DNA from 3 places in the Microcoleus sp. S13_C5 genome. Region 3 is predicted to be linked to each of the others. Evidence: riboswitches for the same ligand, from Rfam matches in the RefSeq annotation. Region 3 holds a riboswitch; each other region holds the start of a gene.
What was found. A riboswitch is a leader RNA that binds a small molecule or an ion and turns the genes downstream of it on or off. The one in region 3 is predicted to bind cobalamin.
Positions count from the first base shown of each region.

Region 1: it holds a riboswitch for cobalamin, as region 3 does, so the genes downstream of both, QUA04_RS23775 (energy-coupling factor ABC transporter permease) here and QUA04_RS01740 (DUF1636 domain-containing protein) in region 3, are expected to answer to the same signal.
Region 2: it holds a riboswitch for cobalamin, as region 3 does, so the genes downstream of both, QUA04_RS23805 (hypothetical protein) here and QUA04_RS01740 (DUF1636 domain-containing protein) in region 3, are expected to answer to the same signal.

Region 1 covers NZ_JAUBPR010000121.1:6,050-9,327, reverse strand. The annotation lists gene QUA04_RS23790 (DUF2207 domain-containing protein) at 1-90, opposite strand, end outside; gene cbiQ (cobalt ECF transporter T component CbiQ) at 334-1,134, opposite strand; gene QUA04_RS23780 (energy-coupling factor ABC transporter substrate-binding protein) at 1,131-1,463, opposite strand; gene QUA04_RS23775 (energy-coupling factor ABC transporter permease) at 1,467-2,186, opposite strand; cobalamin riboswitch at 2,248-2,394, opposite strand; gene QUA04_RS23770 (Uma2 family endonuclease) at 2,569-3,267, shown strand.
Region 2 covers NZ_JAUBPR010000121.1:12,917-16,194, reverse strand. The annotation lists gene QUA04_RS23815 (ABC transporter ATP-binding protein) at 1-455, opposite strand, end outside; gene QUA04_RS23810 (methyltransferase domain-containing protein) at 599-1,465, opposite strand; gene QUA04_RS23805 (hypothetical protein) at 1,485-1,925, opposite strand; cobalamin riboswitch at 2,082-2,226, opposite strand; gene QUA04_RS23800 (ABC transporter substrate-binding protein) at 2,676-3,278, opposite strand, start outside.
Region 3 covers NZ_JAUBPR010000003.1:50,979-54,256, forward strand. The annotation lists gene cobW (cobalamin biosynthesis protein CobW) at 1-758, opposite strand, end outside; gene QUA04_RS01740 (DUF1636 domain-containing protein) at 952-1,362, opposite strand; cobalamin riboswitch at 1,385-1,531, opposite strand; gene QUA04_RS01745 (protein kinase domain-containing protein) at 1,801-3,278, shown strand, end outside.

The DNA of each region.
Region 1 (3,278 bases), on a different contig from region 3:
GGCCGCTGCATGAGTCACTGTTACCAACAATAGGCTTAATGAAGCCATTAACAAAAAAACTATTTTTTTGAGGAGTCGTTTATTTATCATAGGATTTCCACAAGATAAGTGTTGACTACAATTATTCAACAGCTTTCTTTTGAAGTCAATTCATTAAATTCATTAATTATGTTCATAAAAGTCATATATTAAGTCCGGGGGCAGGGAATTTGACTGGTTCCTAAGCTCTGCCTGGGAACCGATTTCCAGAGGATCTGCCTCGCGTGGCGAAGGGGAAATTGGAGGCAGATCCTCCGGTTCTGCCTTACCAGGCAGAGCCTGGGAACGAGTAATTTAATGTTGAAATAGCACGTTTAACAAAGTTAAAAATGTACACCCAAACAAAGCTTCAAATATATATCTTCGCGAAGGCTTGTAAGGGTAAGAATGCCAAACGCGCAGTTCTCCATTAAAGCCGCGTGACGCTAAACTCAACGAAACTTGACGGTAGTTTTCCAAAGTTCGCTGAAGCAATTGCCCGATTAAAATGCTTAAACTGTTCATTCCCAGTTTCCAAGTGCGGTAGCCACAGCGAGAGTTTTGTGCTATCCAAAGTTCATCGGCGATCGCCAATAAGCTAAAAATAAACCGATACATTAGTAATAGCAGTTCTGTGACTAACTCTGGACACCGTAATTGTCTGAGAATTTGCAAGGTTTCGGTAAATGGAACCGTCAAGAGGATGAAATACATACAACTTGTCGATGCGAAGGCGCGGGCAAATAGCAAGCTCACTTGGTATATTCCTGTGCGACTTACATACAGATAAAAAGTGCCGATGCTAATGCCCCAACCTTGCCAAATATCCCACTGAATTGCGGGGATACGATCGCTCGCAACCGCACCCAGCGCCAAAGCAGGTAAACTTGTCAGCAAAAACATCAACGGTAGCGACAGCAACCGCAAATACAGTTTCCCCGGAATACCCGCATAAATGACGATCCAGACGGCCAACCAAAGGGCGATCGACAATTGGACGATCGCCCCAGAAACTAGAGACAGAATTAAAAGGGCGATCGCAAAGGATAACTTGTGAGATGACGGCAACCCCCGCAAGCGATTTGTATAAGCCAGACTATCAATTTGATGGTTCATTCCGACGATTTACGATCAGACTGCTGCCGAGATTGCGATCGGCCTTTATACAACCCAAGGACGTACCCAACTACGCCAGCCCCCATCGCCGCTTGAGACGCAAACAATAGACTTGAAATTTCGCTACTAGCGGGCTCAAACAAATTATTAAACCAAGGTTTATAACCCGGTTGAATTTCGGTAATTGCTTTCTTAGCTTGGTCATCCGAACCGCCGTATTTACCCCGCACAAAAACGAGAGGAAACGCTGCCAGAACAATCACCGCGCCAGCCAACAGTAAATTTTGCCGGGAAGTAGATTGGTGATTTTTTGTAGGTTTTTGATTCACGGCTTATGAGTCCTGTCTCAATAATTTCAAAGTTTCCAACTCCTGCTTCCCGTAAGAATGCAGCCAATTCCAGACCAATAGAGTCAGCAATCCCTCACTAATAGCCAGAGGTACTTGAGTGATAGCAAAGATGCCAGCAAACTTTAGAAACGAAGCCATAAAACCGCCACTGGCTGCGGGAAAAGCTAATGCTAATTGAATCGAAGTCGTCACATAAGTCAGCAAATCTGCCAAAGCCGCCGCACAAAAAATTGCCGCCCGCTGCCTACCAGTTCGCAACAGCAATTGATAGATAAAATACGCAGCGAAAGGGCCGACAATCGCCATCGAAAACATATTCGCTCCCAGCGTTGTCAAGCCACCATGCGCTAACAGTAACGTTTGAAACAACAAAACTAAAGCCCCCAGTACAGCCATCACCGAAGGGCCGAACAAAATTGCACCCAAACCGGTACCCGTCGGGTGAGAACAACTGCCCGTTACCGAAGGAATTTTTAAAGCTGAAAGCACAAAAGTAAACGCACCCGCCAAAGCCAGCAATAGTTTAAGTTCCGGGTGTTCTTTTGTAATGCGAGTAATCGATCGCAACCCAAAGGCAAAAAAAGGCAACGCCACCATCCACCAAAACGCAGCCCATTGCATCGGCAAAAAACCTTCCGAAATGTGCATAGCTGCGGCGGGCGTTGCCGATGCCAGGACAATATAACAACTCAAGCCAGCCATCAATCCCAAGCTGACCAATTTCCGATTTCTGGTCTTCACACTGAACCTCGCAGATGAGACTATGTAAACTAACACATCGGCGGGCATCCTGACTCAGAAAGCGACATGACTCTCATTACAGTTGCGGGACAGCGCCGGACTTGCACCGAACTTTCCCCGTTTCCTCTAATGGCTGCTCCCCATTAGAACCGACTGGTTAGACATAGTTTAGTCGATCGCGTAAGTCTCAGCAAATATTTTACAAAAATTCATTCAGATTAACTCAGTCAAAATTACCTATCATATTCTCTTCTTTTCCTTCGCGTCTTGGCGGTTCGTTCAATAAATACTATCGCCAAACAAGTCAACGGTATAATATTAATGAGTTTTGAGGAAAGCCGCAATGTTACAGTACAACTTGCCGAGGAACTTGCCCTCCGCCGATGAACTACCAGACTCGGATGAAACGCCTGTGGATAACGAACTGCAAGAGCTAATACCAGGGTTGTTAAAAGCAATATTGCTCATAGTTTGGTCAGAACGCATGGACTGGTTTTTTGGCATAGATATGGGTATTTATCATCACCCTGACGAACCGCCCATTGTCCCCGATGCTTTCTTAAGTTTAGGAGTAGAAAGGTTTTACGACGAAGAATTGCGCCCCAGTTACGTGCTGTGGGATGAAAATGTTCTGCCGACTTTTGTGCTAGAAGTTGTTTCCCCAACTTATCGCAAGGAATACAGCACAAAGTTGGAGGAATATCAAGCTTTAGGCGTAGTTTATTACGTCATTTATTCTTCCCGCCGCCGTCGTAAACCCCGTTTAGAAGTACACAAGTTAGTCAATGGGAAGTACGAGTTACAGCCAGGACATCCAGTTTGGATGCCAGAAATTGGTTTGGGGATTGGTTGTGAAAGGGGAAATTATTCTGGGGTGACAAGAGAGTGGTTGTATTGGTATGATGCCGATGGCCAACGTTATCTGACTCCTGAAGAAAAGGTAAAAGAATCAGCGCTGCGCGCCCAACAGGAATCGCAGCGCGCCGATCGACTAGCTCAGCGATTGCGAGAGTTGGGGATAGATCCTGATAATCTGAGTTGATGGTAATCAAG
Region 2 (3,278 bases), on a different contig from region 3:
GAAACCCGCTTTTTCTGCCCCAAACTGAGATTGTGAATTGGTTCGCGGGCGAGTTCGCTTAGATCGAATTGGTCGATCGCCTGCTGTACCTGTTGAGCAATTTCGGATTCTCTCAAGCCTAAATTGTACAATCCATAGGAAATATCTTCTTCTACCGTCGAAGCTACTAATTGATGTTCGGGATTTTGAAATACGAGTCCGATTTGTTGGCGCAGTTGCATCAAAGATTTGCGATCGTAGCGAAAGGGTTCACCTTGCCAGCTAATGATTCCCTGTTGCGGTTGATATAAGCCATTTGCTAACAGAAAAAATGTAGTTTTGCCACAGCCATTTTGACCGATCAGCCCGCACCGTTTCCCAGCGGGGACTTTGAGATTTAAACCCTGAATTGCTACTCGCGAACCGCAGGGATAGGAGTAGGAAGTGCCAGCGAATTCGAGAATCCATTCAGACATATTCGTTATTTTTTATTTTTTATTTTGTATAGCCTTGTTCCCAGGCATAACCTGGGAATAAATACCCGGAGGCTATGCCTCCAATTACCGATTACCGATGAATTATTACCAATTATCGATTACCGATTTCCATTGTATTTGTGTCAGCCTCGATCAGATTTTGACAACTGCCAAAGTTGCATTTCATAACAGAGATGTTGCTCAAAAAGTTGGCCCGCCTCCAATCCTTCAACCACCAGCTTCTTGAACCAGCGACGAAATATCCAGCGCAGGAATTTGTGGACGGGGGGAACTGTGATCGCAATCAAATCGGCAACATAGATCATTGTATTTAGTCCATACCTGCGGAAAGTATCGACATACAAATCGATGGTAGGCAAAATATGGGCCGAAATATCCTCACTTTTTACTAAACTGAATCCAGCCTGCTTTAATGCTGCATGAAGTTCCGTAACAACATGACAATTAGAGAACATTCCCTCTTTATAATTAGCATCAGATCGCAGCATATCGGCCAGCAACACGTAGCCACCATGATTGAGGATTTTGGCGGCACCCTTAGCAATATCAACAGCCGACATATACTGGCTACTTTCGCTAAAGAGAATAAGATCGTAGCAATGGGTTGCTTTGAAGTCTTCAAACCTCGTGAGGTGGAAGATTGCCCTATCGCCCGTACACTTAAGAAAGCGCTGTTGTTGGAACGGATCGGGTGCGAGCCCTTCGACTGCAAAACCTCGATCGAGCAAATAAGCCGCATTTCCGCCAATCCCGCAGCCCACATCGAGTATCGTATGAGTGCCTTTGGGGATAGCATCCAACAGTTTTACAGTATAAGCTTGCTGAGCGAGGCGCAATCGTGCGATCGTTAGTTCGTCAGCGGGCACAGGTAGGGTTTCCCAATAGCCGTAGTGAAGGTAGGGCGAATCTGTCAGGCCCAAATAGTAATTAAGCGCTGCATTTTGGTAGCGAGTTACCTTAGAAATTTCGATTGATTTTGGCTGCGACATTCGGAAAATTTAGTAAGTTTTAGGATTTAGGGCAGAGTTGAAATTCTTCCCAGCGCTTGCATACTTGTTCATAGCACTCAACAGGAGAAATTGCCAACTTTTGCAACAAATTGATATCAATCTGACCGTTGGCGATCGACAAAAATATAATTGCTTCCTTGGGCTGGTAGCTATCAATGATTTGGAGCAGATTTGAAACAGTGTTTTCCTCTAGTTCTAGTTGTTGCAAATAAGCAGTTGCGTGCAATTGGGAAATAAATTGCAGCTCGTACTTTATAGTATCTACACTCCAATTCACAGAACCGTTAATGGGAGTATTGATGTTGCAAGCAACCAAGCCTCGTCCTTGATGCAAAAAGCCATTCCAAGCAGTATGTCCGATTTGCAAAATATTCTGGTGAATAAACAAGTTTTGCCAGTAGCCAAAACTCCCCTGCCAAACACTATCTTCGATTCGCATTTTTTTTTCATTAAAATAAGATACGCTTCAGAACCCCGAGCGAATTACAGCAGCGTTCATCTGTGTTTATCTGCTGATATCTGCGGTTAAAAAACCCCAATCCAATAATTTAAAAAATAATAAACTCACCATCATCCATACCTCGCAGATGAAAAACAACAGGTAAACAAATCGGCGGGCATCCTGACTCAGAGATGCAATGATCTCATTACAGTTGCGGGACAGCGCCGGATTCGCACCGAACTTTCCCCCTTACGTCTGATGGCTGTTCTCCATCAGAGCCGATCGATATACGGGGATATTACCACTATTTGGGATATTTGACAAAAAAGCTATCCGACATCTGCAACAATTCTTATGAGGAGTAGAGGCTAGGCATCCTGTCGGCCTTTGACTTCCTTTTCAATTCTATATTGTGATTCGGTGTGTCGCCCGTCATCAGAACCATCTCCCCATTGATAAATTCATGCCGATTCTGAGAATTGACTTCAGCTTCTAGATATTCTTCAGCCCTGTAGGTTTTGGTTTCAACTGGCGCGATTATATACAACGCTCTCCTTTAATTTTCCATTTTATTTTCTCTTAATAATCATGTTAATTAACATAAAATTAGATTTTAATCATGCTAAGAAACAGGCAAGCTGCCTGTTCCACAAAGAGGAAATTTTATTGTGGGGCGGGCAGGAGAGCCCGCCCCTGAAAGGCTGATTGAGAATGTGCAAGATGTGAGTCCGATCGCACTTAACCAACTCACCGCAGCGGGACAAAGTTATAGCCAGTGCTTCCACCTTGTTTAACTTGCACTAAAATCGGCTTACCAGCCCGATCGCCTGTGGGCAAAAACTTCACATCCTCGCTTGATCCCGCTGCCGAGAAATTCGGATTTCTGAGTGCTTGTTGCAAGCCTTCCCGCGTATTGCTTTGCCGCAATCCAGCGATCACAGCTTGAGTTGCGTCAAAACTCGTTGCTGTTCGCCAATTTACTACTCCTCCCCAGCGCTGACTGGCATTTTTTGGGAAAGTGCTGCCGGGATTAGTTTCAGGATGCCAGGAAACAGACAAAACAAGCCCGTCAATGTCTTTTTGCCCGTCTTTTAGCGTTTGAAAGGTGTAAAGAGTTGAACTGCCGTAAAGCGCCAATTTGCCTTGATTTGCACGGGCTAGATCGATCGCGCGATCGAGGCGCTCGATGTAGGGTGCTAGCATCAATCCTTCTGCTCCTTTGCTAACAGCATCGGCAATGGCATTGTAGGGATTAAATGTTGGCGCTGACAAGTCGCAGACAATAGGAACTAATCTGCCGGCTGATGCTGAAAGAGAGGCAATAAATTCATCCTTAAATGAAGCGCTGCC
Region 3 (3,278 bases):
TCATCATCATGTTCGTGTTCCTCCTCAGTGTCGTGGTGACTCGGACGAGACTCCAAATCATCCTCAACCGCCGCATTAAATCCCATTAGCACATCGGGGTTAATTTCGCCACCTTTGCAAGGCACAATTTTCACACTCGGACGCAACTCTTGTTGCAACCAGCTTTGGACTTTCTTGTGAGTTTCAGCATCTACGCGATCGACCTTCGTTAAAAGTACCATATCGGCACAGGCTAACTGGTCTTCAAACAATTCCTCGATCGGAGTTTCGTGATCTAAACTAGAATCAGCCTGTCGCTGTGCCATCAAAGCATCGATATCACCGACAAAAGAACCGCTAGCAATAGCTTCGCAATCGACAACAGCAACAACACCGTCCACTGTAGCACCGGTGCGAATTTCCGGCCAGCGAAAAGCTTGAATTAAAGGTTTAGGAAGTGCGAGACCCGAAGTCTCAATTAAGATACAATCAATTTGTTCTCGGCGCTTCAACAATTCCTGCATAGTCGGCAAGAATTCCTCTTGAACAGTGCAGCAAAGACAACCATTTGTTAGTTCAACAATATTGCTGCCCACATTTTCTTCTTCGTCGCAAACTTGGCAATCGCGCAGCAATTCTCCGTCAATACCGATTTCGCCAAATTCGTTAACCAGAACAGCAATGCGGCGACCTTGATTATTTTGCAATAAGTGGCGAATTAAGGTAGTTTTGCCGCTACCGAGAAAACCAGTGATGACAGTAACAGGAATTTTGTGCATTGATAATTTTGTGCTTATTTGGTGGTGGGATATCTCGTTCCCAGGCTCTGCCTGGGAATGCTAATCTAGAGGCTCTGCCTCGCTGGAGTAAAGGAGCGCTTTTAATACGAGGCTCTTCCTCCTCTGGGTACGCGTTACCAGGCCAAGCCTAGGAACGATAAGGAAAAAACTAAAGTCCTTACTACAAAGCTATCTAATTTGGTAGTGGTGGAATCTTTGCTAAAACACCTTTTTTCAGAGCTTGAGGACGCTCAGACCAAGGCAACAAACCGTCCGGTTTAGCATAGTATTGACCCGCGCATTCGAGTACCGCCTCGACGCTTTCCGACTCATTTGCTGGTAAATCACCAAACAGATAAGTGTACTTTCCAACAGCAGCAAAAGACACCGCACAAGAGTGACTGCAAGCACTCATGCACTCAACCTCTTGAATCTCAAACTTATCATAAAACTCCCAATCTTTAGCGAGTTGCGACAAATTTTCCATGAATTGTTGACCGCCGCTTTTGCCTTCGCGCTTGCCGTTTTTCCAAACACTAGCGCAAGCAGTGCAAACAAACAGACTGTGCTTTGTGCGTACAGCCGTGTTAATTCCATCCATCATCCGTACCTCGCAGATGCGTTCAAAAGTGAGTTAGATATCGGCGGGCATTCTGACTTGAGAAACCACAAGGGTTTCATTACAGTTGCGGGACAGCGCCGGACTTGCACCGAACTTTCCCCGTTTCCTCTAACGGCTGCTCCCCGCTAGAACCGATCGCGAAATCACATCATACCGCACTTGCCGCCTTTTTTCAAAAAAGTTATGTTGGTAATGTCGATCCATCCCAAAAAAAATAACTCTTTGTGGAACAGGCATCTTGCCTGTTGCTGACAGGATATAACCCCACAAAAAAAAATAACTCTTTGTGGAACAGGCATCTTGCCTGTTGCTGACAGGATAGAAGCCCATCCAATAAAAATTCACTGTTTGTGTAACAGGCATCTTGCCTGTTAATGACGGGCTAGAAGACCATCCCACAAGAACATTACTACAAACTATATGAACGCCTTCCCCGATTTTTCCACTCACGGCTATCAGATTGAAAAAAAACTCGGACACAACAGTCTCGGCGGCCGAGTTACATACTTAGCGAAAAATACGAATACTCAACAAAAATTAGTGGTAATTAAGCAATTTCAATTTGCCCAATTAGGTGCTAGCTGGACAGAATACGAAGCTTACGAACAAGAAATTCAAGTTTTGCAAAATCTGGATTCCCCGGGCATTCCCCGCTATCTCGATTCTTTTCAAACTAACAGCGGTTTCTGCATGGTGCAGGAATACAAAAATGCCGAATCTGCTGTCGCGCGGACTTTTTCGCCGCCGGATATCAAGCAAATTGCGATCGCAACTTTAGAGATTTTAGTTGACCTGCAATCTCAGAAACCGCCGATAATTCACCGCGACATTAAGCCAGAAAACTTGTTAATAGATGACGAACTCCACGTTTATTTAGTAGACTTCGGTTTTGCTCGGCTAGGAGGTGGAAATATCGCGGCTAGCAGCGTCGTCAAAGGCACGATGGGATTCATGCCACCCGAACAAATGTTCAACCGAAAATTAACAAAAGCATCCGACCTTTACGGCTTGGGGATAACGCTGATTTGTTTGTTAACTGGGACAAAATCGGCGGATGTCGGTAATTTAGTTGATGCCAATTATGGCATTCATTTCCGGCATTTAGTACCGCCATTGCAGCAAGGTTGGATGAATTGGCTGGAAAGGATGGTAGCGCCGAGATTGCAAGACAGATATCCATCGGCTGCGGATGCTTTAACTGCGCTAGAATCTTTGGATGTCAGCAGCTTGCCGAAAGTGAGAATTGAGCGCGATCGCATTCAATTCACTGCTACTGAATATGGAGAAATCTTAACACAAACTATTGCAATTAGCAACCCAATTCCCGATACAAGGCTTTGTGGCAGGTGGCAAGTCGCGCCGCATCCGAACGATCCGCCCCACACGCCCTACGACCACTCTTGGATCTCCTTTGAACCGCAGGCATTTGAAAGCAATGATATCGAGTGCACAATCGCCGTCGATACGAGCCAATTGCTGGCAAGTCAAACTTACAACCGCCAAATCATCTTGCGCGCAAATTCTGAACCAGAAACTCATACAATAGAATTACAAGTCACCACATCTGCCCTACCAGTACCGCAAAGAACTAACGCTTTGTCTGTCAGCAGGCTGGCTTTTATGTGCAGTTTTATTTTAGCAGGTTTTATGCTGCACCAGATTGCAAGCCCCAACTTCTTTGACGACAAAGATACCGAGAATTATATTGTTACTACCATTTTTATGAGTGTATTATTGGGAGTGTCAGTTGCTGAGATCACAAGCACGACCAAATTCAATAAATACAAGTCTAATTGGTTCGGAGCGTTATTTTTAGGGGCAATAGTAGCTCTATTTTCGGTTTTATTGATGAGTCCTTTAACGTATACTAATCCTTCCCTCTCTAACAGTAATATAAA